Regions from separate parts of the Telluria sp. PB2R4 genome, predicted to be linked through region 1. Evidence: riboswitches for the same ligand, from Rfam matches in the RefSeq annotation. Region 1 holds a riboswitch; the other holds the start of a gene.
What was found. A riboswitch is a leader RNA that binds a small molecule or an ion and turns the genes downstream of it on or off. The one in region 1 is predicted to bind thiamine pyrophosphate.
Positions count from the first base shown of each region.

Region 2: another riboswitch for thiamine pyrophosphate. It lies ahead of thiC (phosphomethylpyrimidine synthase ThiC); the one in region 1 lies ahead of AC56LU_RS19900 (TonB-dependent siderophore receptor).

Region 1 is NZ_JCASIC010000013.1:141,569-148,325, forward strand. Features, by position in the region: gene AC56LU_RS19890 (AAA family ATPase) at 1-55, shown strand, start outside; gene AC56LU_RS19895 (HDOD domain-containing protein) at 149-1,114, shown strand; gene AC56LU_RS19900 (TonB-dependent siderophore receptor) at 1,174-3,309, opposite strand; TPP riboswitch at 3,401-3,509, opposite strand; gene AC56LU_RS19905 (DUF535 family protein) at 3,629-4,612, opposite strand; gene AC56LU_RS19910 (glutathione S-transferase) at 4,998-5,705, shown strand; gene AC56LU_RS19915 (MFS transporter) at 5,735-6,757, opposite strand, start outside.
Region 2 is NZ_JCASIC010000015.1:125,507-132,263, forward strand. Features, by position in the region: gene AC56LU_RS21395 (hypothetical protein) at 1-272, opposite strand, end outside; gene AC56LU_RS21400 (VOC family protein) at 376-747, opposite strand; gene AC56LU_RS21405 (DUF2147 domain-containing protein) at 776-1,222, opposite strand; gene AC56LU_RS21410 (valine--tRNA ligase) at 1,583-4,381, opposite strand; TPP riboswitch at 4,470-4,575, shown strand; gene thiC (phosphomethylpyrimidine synthase ThiC) at 4,640-6,520, shown strand; gene thiS (sulfur carrier protein ThiS) at 6,520-6,723, shown strand; gene AC56LU_RS21425 (thiazole synthase) at 6,748-6,757, shown strand, end outside.

The DNA of each region.
Region 1 (6,757 bases):
GCACCGGATCCGTCAGGTCGAGGCCGTGCTGGGTCCTATCGGTACGGGCTATTGATATGGATTAAGAGGACAAGTTTTTACAATTGTCTTTTTGTTGCCGTATGGTATTAAAATACGCGCCTCTGTCTTATCAATATGGCGGTGCGTTGTGAAAAAATGGATAGGCCGCCTGTTGGGCGGTACCGAGAAGGAGACCGCTGCAACGGCCGGCACCATGGCCGCCGCTGTAGCGAATGACGACGACATGGCGGCCGACGTCGACGCTGCCTATTACCGCTGGCTGGCCGCATCGAGCGGCACCAACGCCGCTGCGGAACTGGAACAGCAGATCCTCGACGAGGTGCGCGCGCTGACCGACGATCCCGGGAGCGCGGCCGGGCTGGTGCCGCGCGTGCCGGAACTGATAACGCAGCTGATGGGCGCCCTGTCGGACGAGAACATCTCGACCGCGGCCCTGTCGGCCGAGGTCGGGCGCGACCTGGTGCTGGTCGCCGAAGTGATCCGCGAGGCGAACAGCGCCTATTACCGTCCGGCCAAGCCGATCGAAACCCTGGACGGCGCGGTGACGATGCTGGGCCTGAACGGCCTGCGCATGCTGCTGGCGCGCATCGCCATCCGGCCGCTGGTCCGGGTCAAGGTGCAGGGCGTCGCGCGCCAGGTGGCGCCCAACGTGTGGCGCCATTCCGAACGCTGCGCGTTTGCCGCCAGCGTGATGGCGCCGGGGTTGTCGGCCGGCGTGTTCGAATCCTACCTGGCCGGGCTGATGCAGAACGTGGGCCTGCAGGTCGCTTTCCAGGTGGCCGACCGGCTGTGCGCCGGCAAGGTGCCGGGCTCCGGGACCTTCGGGGTCGAACTGTTCGCGGTCAGCCGCCAGCTTTCTGCGGTGATCGCGCGGCACTGGGAGTTCCCCCCGGAGGTGGTCGAGGCGATCGCCTGGGCCGGCGACCCCGATGGGCCGCACCTGGCCCAGGCGCTGGCCCAGGGCGACCGCATCGCCAAGCTGCGCCTGCTGCTCGATGCAGGCGTGATCGAGCCGGAGGACAGCTTTGTCAGCGTCGGTTTGAATGGGTTCCAGCGGCGTTGCCTGGGCAAGCTGGCGGATCTGGCCGACTAAGCTGTACTTGGGTTGTCGTACGGTGGGCGGGTCTCCCGCCCACCGTACGGTTCTCCAGCTTAGAAGTCGAACTGCGCCGACACCCTGACACTGCGCGGCGCGCCCGGCAGCAGGTAGCCGCCCAGCGACTGCGTCACGTCGCGCCAGTAGAACTTGTCGAACACGTTGTCCACGCGGGCGCGCAGGATCGTGTTCATCCCGCCGACGCGCAGCGCGTACGAGGCGCCCAGCGCGGCCACATGGTAGCCCGGCACGACCGCGCGGTTGGCCGGGTCGAAGGCCTTGCTGCCCGAGTACTGCCAGGTGGCGTCCACCTTCAGTCCGCTCAGGGCCGGCACGGCGTATTCCACCCAGGCGGTCGAGCGGAATTCCGGCACGTTGGTCACGCGCTTGCCTTCTACCTCGGGGTCGCCGGTGCCGGTCTGCTCCGCGTCGAGCGCCATCAAGGACAGGCTGTAGTTCAGGTCGGGATTGAGCTTGCCCTGGGCCGCCAGCTCGACGCCGCGGTGGCGCTGCTGGCCGGCGCGCACGAAGAGGTTGGCGCCGTTGACGTACTCCAGGCCCTGCTTGATGTCGAAGGCGGCGGCCGACAGCATCACCGCGTTGTTGACGATGCCCTTGACGCCCACTTCCACCTGCTTCGAACGGCTCGGCGGCAGCACGCTGTCCTCGTTGGCGGTGCCCATCTCGGCGATGCCGCCGTGCTGCAGGCCATGGCTCAGCGAGCCGTAGACGCTCCAGTCGGGCGCCGGTTTGAACACCAGCGCCACGCTCGGCAGCACGAAACTGTCGTCGGCATGCACCCAGCCCTGGTCGATCTCGGCCAGCTCGTTGCGCTTGAGCTTTACCCAGCGCAGGCCGGTGTGCAGCGTCACGCGCTCGGACAGGGTGGCCACGTCCTGCACGAAGAGCGCGCGTTCGACGTCGTTGCGGCGCTCCATCACCGGGCCGGTGCGCGGGTTGCCCGGCGCCGGGTCGACCGCCAGGTTGTTCCAGATGTTGCTGTAGCCGGCGTAGTCGTAGACGTATTCGCCGAAGCTGTCGTGGCGCTCGGACATCGCGGCGCCGACCGTGAACTGGTGGCGCACCGCACCCAGCGCGAAACGGCCCTGCAGCATGGCCTGCGCGCCCCACGGGGTCTTGCGCTCGCCCACGCTCTGGTAATCGTAGACGTCGTAGTCGCCGTTCGAGCAGTAGCCGGGATAGAAGCCATCGCCCTCGTTGCTGCAGCCGTAAGGGAAGGCGGTGTAGTCGTCGCGCTTGAACCAGTGCTTGTTGGCGTTGACGGTCGCCGTCCAGTCGGGATCGAGGCGGTATTCGAAGCGCAGGCCCAGGTTGCTGCTGTCGGTCTCCACCGGCTTGGTCCAGGGCTGGTCGTTCAGCAGGGTCTTGGGCGAGACGCCGGTCGGCAGGACTTCGTTGCGCAGCAGCTGGTAGCCCGGCGCGGTGATCTGCGACTTGTGCTGGTGGTCGAGATCCAGCTGCAACAGCGCATTCGGGCTGATCTGCCAGTCGAAGGCGCCGGATACGAACTGGCGTTCGCCATCGGCGCCGCGCACGGTCGGCTTCAGGTCTTCGGCCGCCGCGTTGATGCGGTAACCGAAGCGGCGGTCGCGGTCCTCGCTGCGGCCACCCAGGTCGATCGAACCGTGCAGGGTGCCGCGCTCGCTCGCTTCCACCAGGGCCGAGCGCAGCGGCGTGGTGGTCGGGCGCTTGGTGACGAAGTTGACCATGCCGCCCGGCGCCGCGACGCCCGCCTGCAGGCCGGCCAGGCCGCGCAGGATTTCGATGCGTTCCTTGTTCTCCAGCGGGATCTGGGTGTCGGCGGGGATCGCGATGCCGTCCTTGCGGTAGCTGCTCGCGTTGTCGAGGGCGAAGCCGCGGATCGAGAACTGCTCGGCATAGCCGATCGCGTTGTAGGCGTCGCCGACCGAGGCGTCGTAGCGCGCCGCGTCGCTCACGTTGCGGATCGACAGGTCCAGCATCTGGGTGCGGTTGATGGCGGTGATCGATGCCGGGGTGTCGAGCAGCGGCGCGTCGGAAAAGCCGCCGATGCTGGCGCGGTCGCTGGCGACCCAGCGGCTGCCGGTGACGACCACCGAGGTGACAGCGTCGGATTGTTGCGCGGATGCGGTCGAAGAGAATGCCTGCAGGATGGCGCAGGCAAGAAGGGAATGCTTCAGCTTGAATGTCATGGTTTGCTCGTCTTCGCGCGCCACGGCAAACATGGCGCGCTGCTTTCGAATAAAAAGCCGGAGCCAACGTGGGGGAAGGGCAAACAAAATTGGGAGCTGCGTTGCGCTTTCCTTCGCTGGCATTATCCAGATCAGGTACGAAGGGTATCTCTCACCCGGCAACGCGCTCATCGCACGCACCAGGACCCCTAGCGAGGCGGCAGTGTACCACGGACCCGGGCGGGCGTGGCGAATGTGGCAACGTGCTCGGCCGCTGCCGGCCGCGCGCCTGCTTGTGCGCTCGCTTGTACTTACTGCGGCGGCGGCAGGCTGCTGCGCTTCATGCTTCGGCTGTGGCCGGCGCCGCCACCGCGCGCGCCTGCGTGCTGGCTGCCGGCGCCATGTGGCGCAGCAGCGTGGTGCGGGTGGCGTCGCCGATGGCGCGCCAGAACTCGCGGCGCTGGGCGGCGCGCTTGCGATGCTTGGACGGCATCTCGGACAGCGGCTTGAGGTAGAAGGGCAGGCGGATCAGGTAGCTGCGGCCCGTCATCTCCGTGCCGCCCAGGATCTTCCAGAAGCCGTCGTAGGCGTTCTCGAAGTGCTTGACGTCGAGCGGATCGTAGGCGATGTGCGAGGTGCACTTGATGGCCACCACCTGGTCGATGCCCAGTGCCTGCGCGACGCCCTGCATGGCGGCGAAGCAGAAGAAGCTCGGCGAGTTGTTGGGGAAGGCTTCCTCGAAGGCGTCGAAGGCGGCGCCGGAGTCAAGCCAGCGGCCCTGGTTGCGCGTGACGAAGGGCACGGTGGGGAGGTCGACACCGGCGAGCTGCCCGTCTACCCAGGTGTAGGAAAGGCGGTGCAGGTACTTGCCGTCGGCGACCAGCGAGATGGTGAGGTCGCCCTCGGCGTCGTGGCGCGGCGCCATCTCGAGGCGCAGCAGGAAGTGGTGCTCGGCGCCGTCGGCATGCGCCACGTGCTGCGAGGTCTGCTGCCAGAGCGTGAGCCCGCCGCCGCCGTAGACCGCCTGGTGGTAGGCGTTGCTGAAGGCGGTGTCTTCGAAGCGGTAGTGCGACAGCACGCACTGTACGCGCTGGCGCGCGCTCAGGTCCTTCGCCAGGTAGTTGCGGTGACTGAGGTGGTGGAACAGGTCGTCGTGTGGTGCCGCCGCCACAAATCGGCGCACCAGGTCGAGCCGGCACAGGGCCTGGTGCTCGCGCCAGTAGCGCAGCACGCGCAGGCTGCGCACGATACTCAGCATCCAGGATGCGGGGGTGTACTGGCTGCGGCGCGCAAGCCAGGACCGGGACAAGTGAGCGAATATCATGGGGAACGCTCCAATCGGCGCAAAGTGGTGGGCGCCACCGTGGCGCCACTGTCTTTATCTTCGATGCCCGTCGATGTAAACGGGCTTGCATCGCAGAAAGTCACATTCTGCCATGCAATTTGCCGGGGAGCTAACTGGTGCCTGGGTAGTCCAGGGGACGGTGGAGAAAGTGCAGAAGAAAGTGAATGAAACCGCTGGAAAGGGTTGCGTTCATGTTGTCTCTCTCGATAGATCGGCTGGCGCGTCTTGTTGTGCTTTTTCCAACTCTTTTGCGACTTCTTGTATTCGCCTGACAGGCACTACAAGATTACCATGTTTGTGCGGCGCCACGCTTCCGGTTCATCATCGATAATTGCGCCAGACCGAACCAGACCCGAGGTGCGAGATGGCGTATGAACTTTTTTACTGGCCGGGTATCCAGGGGCGCGGCGAGTTCGTTCGCCTTGCGCTGGAGGAAGCCGGGGCCGAATACGTGGACGTGGCGCGCCGCCAGGGCGGCATGGACCTCCTGATGTCGGCGCTCGAGACGGAAGCCCATCCCGCGTTCGCGCCGCCGTTCCTGCGCGCCGGCGAACTGACCATCGGCCAGGTCGCCAACATCCTGCTGTACCTGGGCGAGCAGCATGGGCTGGCCCCGCGCACCGATCCCGGCCGCCTCTGGACCCACCAGCTGCAGCTGACCATCGCCGACCTGGTCGCCGAGATCCACGATACGCACCACCCCATCGCCACCTCGCTGTACTACGAAGACCAGAAGCCGGAAGCGCAGCGCCGCGCCGCCGACCTCATCGAAACGCGGCTGCCGAAGTTCTTCGGCTATTTTTCGCGCCTGCTGACCAATCCGGAAGCGCGCGACTGGCTGGTGGGCGACAAGCCGACCTACGCCGACCTGTCGCTGTTCCAGGTAATCGACGGCCTGCGCTATGCCTTCCCCAATGCCATGAAGCGGCTCGAAGGCGATTACCCGGCCCTGGGAGCGCTGCACGCACGCGTGGCGGCGCGTCCCAACATCGCCGCCTACCTGGCCTCGCCGCGTCGCATCCCGTTCAACCAGAACGGGATCTTCCGCCACTATCCCGAACTCGACGAGTGAGCATGCCGGCGCCGCCCCGGCCTTGAGTATCAGTGGGTGGCGACGGCGCCCGCCGGCACGGCTTTTGCCGGCAGGCCGTCGCGGCGGTCCAGCCGGCGCGCCAGCGTGGCAAGCAGGAAGGCGCCGGCGACGATCAGCGCGCCGATCGGGGGCGTGGCCATCAGCCCCAGCCTGGCGACGATCAGGCCGCCGCCCCAGGCGCCGAGGGCGATGCCGACATTGAAGGCGGCGATGTTCAGGCCGGAGGCCACGTCCACCGCATGCGGCGCATCGCGTTCGGCGCGCTGCACCACGTAGACCTGCAGGCCCGGTACGTTGCCGAAGGCGACCGCGCCCCAGGCCAGCACGGTGGCCAATACCAGCCACTTGTTCGGCGCGGTAAAGCCCAGCACCAGCAGCACCAGCGCCAGCAGGGCGAACACGATCTGCAGTGCCGGCAGCGGGCCCTTGCGGTCGGCCAGCTTGCCGCCCCAGATGTTCCCGGCCGCGACCGACACCCCGTACACCAGCATCACCAGGCTGACGCTCGACGCGGCAAAGCCCGAGACTTCCTGCAGGATCGGCGCCAGGTAGGTAAAGGCGATAAAGGAGCCGCCGTAGCCCAGCGTGGTGATGGCGTACACCAGCAGCAGGCGCGGCTTCTTCAGGACCGCAAGCTGGGTGAGGAGACTTGCCGGCTTGCTTCCCGCGATGTTCGCCGGCACAAGGATCCAGCTGCCGATCATTGCCACCACGCCCAGCATCGACACCGCCAGGAAGGTCGCCTGCCAGCCGAACTGCTGGCCGATGAAAGTCCCGAGCGGCACGCCGGTGACCAGGGCCACGGTCAGGCCGGTGAACATCAGCGCGATCGCGCTGGCGGCTTTCTCCTTCGGCACCATGCTGGTGGCGATGGTGGAGCCGATCGAGAAGAAGACGCCGTGCGCGAGGCCGGTCAGCACGCGCGCCGCCATCAGGGCGGTGTAGCCCGGCGCCATCCATGCGACCAGGTTCCCGACGGTAAACAGCGCCATCAGGCCGAGCAGCAAGGCCTTGCGCGGCACGCGCTTGGT
Region 2 (6,757 bases), on a different contig from region 1:
GGTTCGACGCTGCCCCACAAGGTGGCCGCACCGGCCACGAACGGGGCCAGCAACACCACGGTGCACTGGCGGCGCAGCGCGGGAGAGCGTTTGATGCGGTGGCCGGTCATGCTGATGAAGAAGAAGCTCGATGCCGCCAGCAGCATGACGGCCAGCAGGACGGCGGAGCGGGACAGCTCGGCAGCGCCGGCGCCGTTCGGGAACAGCACCACCGGTGGTGTCACCAGCACCAGGATTCCTGCCAGCAGGCAGGCGAGACGCAAAAATATCATTCGACTTTCCCTCGTATTCAATTCGTTGTATTAACAACTCAGCAATACGGGAGGATATCGAAATTGCAATGTGTGCGGCGCGCGACTGAAACGTGGCGGCGTCCTAGGCCCCTGGCATCTCCTGCCCGATCATGATGCGGTGTCCGTCGGCCGTGCTCAGCCCGAATTCGCGCATGCCCCAGGGTTCGTCGCGCAGCGGCTTGACGAATTCGGCGCCGGCGGCCAGGGCGCGCGCATGCCAGGCCGCGACGTCGAGGACGTCGAGGTACGCGAAATAGGAATGGTCGCCGGTCTGCGCCGCCGGCATGGCGTCGGGGCAGGCGCCGGCCATGATGCGGCAACCGTCGCGGATGAACATGCGCCAGCCCGGATCGCCCATCTCGTGGATGGCGAAGCCGAGGACATCGCGGTAGAACGCCGCCGAGCGCTCGAGGTCGGGGACGGCCAGCACGTACAGGTGGTCGCGAATTGTCATGCCATCCTCCTGCTGCCGCCCCGGGGATTTACTGTTCGCGGACCCAGGTCTGCGAACGCCCGAACATCGGCGCGCCGATGTAGCCGCGCACTTCGAGCTTGCTGCCGTTGTCCTTCAGCGCAGCCTTGCTCTTGTAGGTCTTGCCCTTGGACGGGTCGAGGATCTCGCCGCCTTTGTACTCGTTGCCGTCCTTTTTCAGGCCGGACAGGATGGTCATGCCGATGATCGGCTGGTCCTTGCGCGCGCCCTCGCAGGCGGTGCATTTCGGGTTCTGGTCCTGGTCGGCAGGGCGGTACAGTTTCTCGATCTTGCCGGTCAGGATGCCGTTGTCTTCGGTGATGCGCACCAGCGACTTGGGCTTGCCGGTTTCGTCATCGATCGTTTTCCACATGCCGGCGGCCGAGGTGTTCTGCGCCATGGCAGCCGGTGCGGCGAGGATCAGGGCAATCAGGCTTGCCTGCATCAGTTTACGCATTGTCAGTCTCCATTGTTGTGTTGTCGGACGAGGCCAGTGTAGCAAACTGTGTTGACGCCGGGGGGATCGGAAAGCTGAAGAAGTCCTCCAATCGGCGCAGCGAAGCAACTGAGATGGATGTCAGTAGGGTGGGCGGCTGTACCGCATGGCGTGATCGGCTGCGTGATGGACGCCGCCCACGCGTTCATGCGGCGATTGGACAGTCGTTCAGTCTGCTCGCAGGCGCGTTGAACGCGTGGGCGGCATCCACGCGGCGGGCCGGCCAGCACCAGGGTGGAGCCGCGCCACCCTACAAGGGCGCAACGGGCAGCGGAAACAAAAAACGCGGCCGAGGCCGCGTTTTCTTGGAGGCTCCCGGCGTTACGCCGCCGGCAGCTTGGCCAGCTGTTCCTGCATCTTGGCCAGCGTGGCCGAGAAGTTCGCCACGCGTTCCTGCTCCTGCGCCACGACGGCCGCCGGGGCGCGGGCGACGAAGCTTTCGTTGGACAGCTTGCCGCTGGCCTTGGTGATCTCGCCCTGCAGGCGCGCGATCTCCTTCGCGAGGCGCTCGCGCTCCGCGGCGACGTCGATCTCGACCTTCAGCATCAGCTTGGTGGTGCCGACGATCGACACGGCCGCCGGCGATTCCGGCAGCGCGTCGACGATCTGCACTTCTTGCAGCTTGCCCAGCGACTGGATGTACGGGGCGAACACCGCCATGCGTTCACGGTCCTGCGCGTTGCCCGGCTCGACGATCAGCGGCACGCGCACCGACGGCGACAGCGACATTTCGCCGCGCAGGTTGCGGGTGGCGTCGACCAGCGCCTTGAGCTGCTCCATCCAGGCTTCCGCCTCTTCGCTTACCAGCGAGGTGTCGGCCAGCGGGTAGGGCTGCATCATGATCGAATCACCGGTTTTTCCGGCCAGCGGCGCGATGCTCTGCCACAGCGCTTCGGTCACGAACGGGATGATCGGGTGCGCCAGGCGCAGGATCACTTCCAGCACGCGCAGCAGGGTGTGGCGGGTGGCGCGTTGCTGCGCTTCCGTACCCTGCTGGACCGAGACCTTGGCCAGTTCCAGGTACCAGTCGCAGTACTCGTCCCACACGAACTTGTAGATGGCGCTGGCGATGTTGTCGAAGCGGTAGTCGGCGAAGCCCTTCGCGATTTCCAGCTCGGCGCGGTTCATCAAGGAGATGATCCAACGGTCGCTTGGTGCCAGGTCTTCGGGATTCGGCTGGCTGCAGTCCTTGCCTTCCGTGTTCATCATCACGAAGCGGGTGGCATTCCACATCTTGTTGCAGAAGTTGCGGTAGCCCTCGCAGCGGCCGAGGTCGAAATTGATGTTGCGGCCCAGCGAAGCGTAGCTCGCCATCGTGAAGCGCACCGCGTCGGTGCCGAAGGACGGGATCCCTTCCGGGAATTCCTTGCGCGTGGCCTTGGCGATCTTGTCCGCGGCGCGCGGGTCCATCAGGCCGGTGGTGCGCTTGGCCACCAGCGACTCGATGTCGATGCCGTCGATCAGGTCGATCGGGTCGAGCGTGTTGCCCTTCGACTTGGACATCTTCTGGCCTTGACTGTCGCGCACCAGGCCGTGCACGTACACGGTCTCGAACGGCACCTTGCCGGTGAAGTGGGTCGTCATCATCACCATGCGGGCGACCCAGAAGAAGATGATGTCGAAGCCGGTCACCAGCACCGAGGACGGCAGGAAGTGCTTCATGTCCGGGGTTTCTTCCGGCCAGCCCATGGTCGAGAAAGGCACCAGGGCCGACGAGAACCAGGTATCGAGCACGTCGTCGTCGCGGCGCAGGGCGCCGGTGATGCCTTGTGCGGCGGCCTTGGCCTGCGCTTCTTCTTCGGTGCGCGCCACGACGATCTCGCCGTTCTCGCCGTACCATGCCGGGATGCGGTGGCCCCACCACAGCTGGCGCGAGATGCACCAGTCCTGGATGTTGCCCAGCCACTGGTTGTAGGTCGTGCTCCAGTTTTCGGGCACGAATTTGATCTCACCGTTCGCCACTTTTTCGAGGGCGACTTCGGTGATCGACTTGCCCGGATTGAAAGTGCCTTCCGGCGCCGGCTTGCTCATGGCGACGAACCACTGGTCGGTGAGCATCGGCTCGATGACGACGCCGGTGCGGTCGCCGCGCGGGACCATCAGCTTGTGCGGCTTGACCTGTTCGAGCAGGCCTTGCGCTTCGAGGTCGGCGACGATCTGCTTGCGCGCGGCGAAGCGGTCCAGGCCCTGGTACTGGCTTGGGCCATTCTCGTTGATCTTCGCATCGAGCGTGAAGATGTTGAGCGGCGCAAGGCCGGCGCGCTGGCCGACCGCGTAGTCGTTGAAGTCGTGGGCCGGGGTGATCTTCACGCAGCCGGTGCCGAATTCCTTGTCGACGTAGCTGTCGGCGATCACCGGGATCTGGCGGCCGGTGAGGGGCAGGGTGAGGAGCTTGCCGTGCAGGTGGGTATAGCGCTCGTCGGTCGGATCGACCGCCACGGCGACGTCGCCCAGCATGGTCTCGGGACGGGTGGTGGCCACGGTCAGGTGGCCGGAACCGTCGGCCAGGGGGTACTGGATGTACCACATCGAGCCGTCTTCCTCCTGCGAGTCGACTTCCAGGTCGGAGACGGCCGTTCCCAGCACCGGGTCCCAGTTGACCAGGCGCTTGCCGCGGTAGATCAGGCCCTGCTCGAACAGGCGCACGAACACCTCGGTGACGCTCTGCGAGCGCGGCTCGTCCATCGTGAAGTATTCGCGCTTCCAGTCCGCGGACGCGCCCATGCGGCGCATCTGGCCGGTGATGGTGCTGCCCGACTTTTCCTTCCACTCCCAGACCTTCTCGATGAAGGCGTCGCGGCCCAGGTCGTGGCGCGAGATCTTCTGGGCGTCGAGCTGGCGCTCGACCACGATCTGGGTGGCGATGCCGGCGTGGTCGGTGCCCGGCACCCACGCGGTGTTATAGCCGCGCATGCGGTAGTAGCGGGTCAGGCCATCCATGATGGTCTGGTTGAAAGCATGGCCCATGTGCAGGGTGCCGGTGACGTTCGGCGGCGGCAGCTGGATGGCGAAGGACGGCTTGCCGTCTTCCATGCTGGCGGTGAAGTAACCGCGCTGCTCCCATTCGGTGCGCCAGTATTGTTCAATTTCTGCGGGCTCGAAAGACTTGGCAAGTTCCATGATGTGATGGCTGAGAATTTTGCGAAAAGAACCATTATAGAGTAGATGGCGCTATAATCCGCCGCGCAGCGTCCGGGAAGCCGGGCGCGGCACACGCTAGGGGTCCTGCTGTCGCATACGTGACACGCGGGTGAGAAATACCCTCCGAACCTGATCTGGATAATGCCAGCGAAGGGAAGCAGCCGGAACACGGCCAGGGAGCGCATGCGCTTGCCCGGCCGCACCGGCACTCCTTTGCTGGCTCCGCAAAGGAGCCACATGAATGCACCTCTGAAATTCGACGCCGCGACCGCCACGGTCGACCAGGCGGCGATCGAACCCTTCCCCAACTCGCGCAAGGTCTACATCGAAGGCAGCCGGCCCGATATCCGCGTGCCGATGCGCGAGATCTCGCAGTCGGCCACGCCCGACGGCTTCGGCGGCGAGCGGAACCCGCCGCTGTTCGTCTACGACACCTCGGGTCCGTACACCGACCCGGCGCTTGCCATCGACGTGCGCCGTGGCCTGGGCACGCCGCGCCTGCCGTGGATCCTCGAGCGCGGCGATACCGAAGAGCTCTCCGGTCCCACGTCGGACTACGGCAAGGCGCGCCTGCTTGATCCGGCCCTCGCTGCGCTGCGCTTCGAGCTGCAGCGCACCCCGCGCCGCGCCCGCGCGGGCCGCAACGTCACCCAGATGCACTACGCGCGCTCCGGGCTGGTGACGCCCGAGATGGAATTCGTCGCCCTGCGCGAGAACCTGCGGCGCAAGGAATACATCGCCTCGCTGGTCGAATCCGGCCCGATGGGTGCGCGCGTCGCCAGCCTGCTGGCGCGCCAGCATCCGGGACAGTCTTTCGGCGCCAGCATGCCGCCCGAGATCACCCCCGAGTTCGTGCGCCAGGAAGTGGCGCGCGGCCGCGCCATCATCCCCGCCAACATCAACCATCCGGAAGTCGAGCCGATGATCATAGGCCGCAACTTCCTGGTCAAGATCAATGCCAACATCGGCAACTCGGCCGTCACGTCGTCGATCGGCGAGGAAGTGGAAAAGATGACCTGGGCGATCCGCTGGGGCGCCGACAACGTGATGGACCTCTCGACCGGCAAGCATATCCACGAGACGCGCGAATGGATCATCCGGAATTCGCCGGTGCCGATCGGGACCGTGCCGATCTACCAGGCGCTGGAAAAGGTCGGCGGCAAGGCCGAGGAACTCACGTGGGAGATCTACCGCGACACGCTCATCGAGCAGGCGGAGCAGGGCGTCGACTACTTCACCATCCACGCCGGCGTGCGCCTGGCCTATGTGCCGATGACGGCCCAGCGCCTGACGGGGATCGTGTCGCGCGGCGGCTCGATCATGGCCAAGTGGTGCCTGGCGCACCACCGGGAATCCTTCCTGTACACGCATTTCGAGGAGATCTGCGAGATCATGAAGGCCTACGACGTGTCGTTCAGCCTGGGCGACGGCCTGCGCCCTGGTTCGATCTACGACGCCAACGACGAAGCCCAGCTGGCCGAACTGAAGACGCTCGGCGAGCTGACGCAGGTCGCCTGGAAGCACGACGTGCAGACCATGATCGAGGGCCCCGGCCACGTGCCGCTGCACCTGATCAAGGAGAACATGGACCTGCAGCTGGAGCAGTGCAGCGAAGCGCCGTTCTACACCCTCGGGCCCCTGACCACCGACATCGCGCCGGGCTACGACCACATCACCTCCGGCATCGGCGCCGCCACCATCGGCTGGTACGGCACCGCCATGCTGTGCTACGTCACGCCCAAGGAGCACCTGGGACTGCCGGACAAGCAGGACGTCAAGGACGGCATCATCACCTACAAGATCGCTGCCCATGCGGCCGACCTGGCCAAGGGCCATCCCGGCGCCCAGCTGCGCGACAACGCACTGTCGAAAGCGCGCTTCGAATTCCGCTGGCAAGACCAGTTCAACCTCGGCCTCGACCCGGACAAGGCGCGCGCCTTCCACGACGAGACCCTGCCCAAGGAGTCGAGCAAGGTGGCCCATTTCTGCTCGATGTGCGGACCGCATTTCTGCTCGATGAAGATCACGCAGGAGGTGCGGGAATACGCGGCAAAAGGGATGGAAGAGAAGGCGATCGAGTTCGTGCGTGGCGGGGCGAAACTCTACCGGGAGGTGTGATGACGGAGATCGAACTGAACGGCGCCCCGTACCGCCTGCCTGTCGGGCTGTCGCTGCAGGACCTGGCCGGCCAGCTCGGCGTGGCCGGGCAGGCGGTGGCGGTCGCGGTCAACCGCGAAGTGGTGCCGCGCGCGCAGTGGCCGCAGCGGCAATTGCAGGCCAGGGACAAAGTGGACATCGTGCGCGCCATCGGCGGCGGTTGACCATACCAAAACATGGAGATGACAATGAACGCAA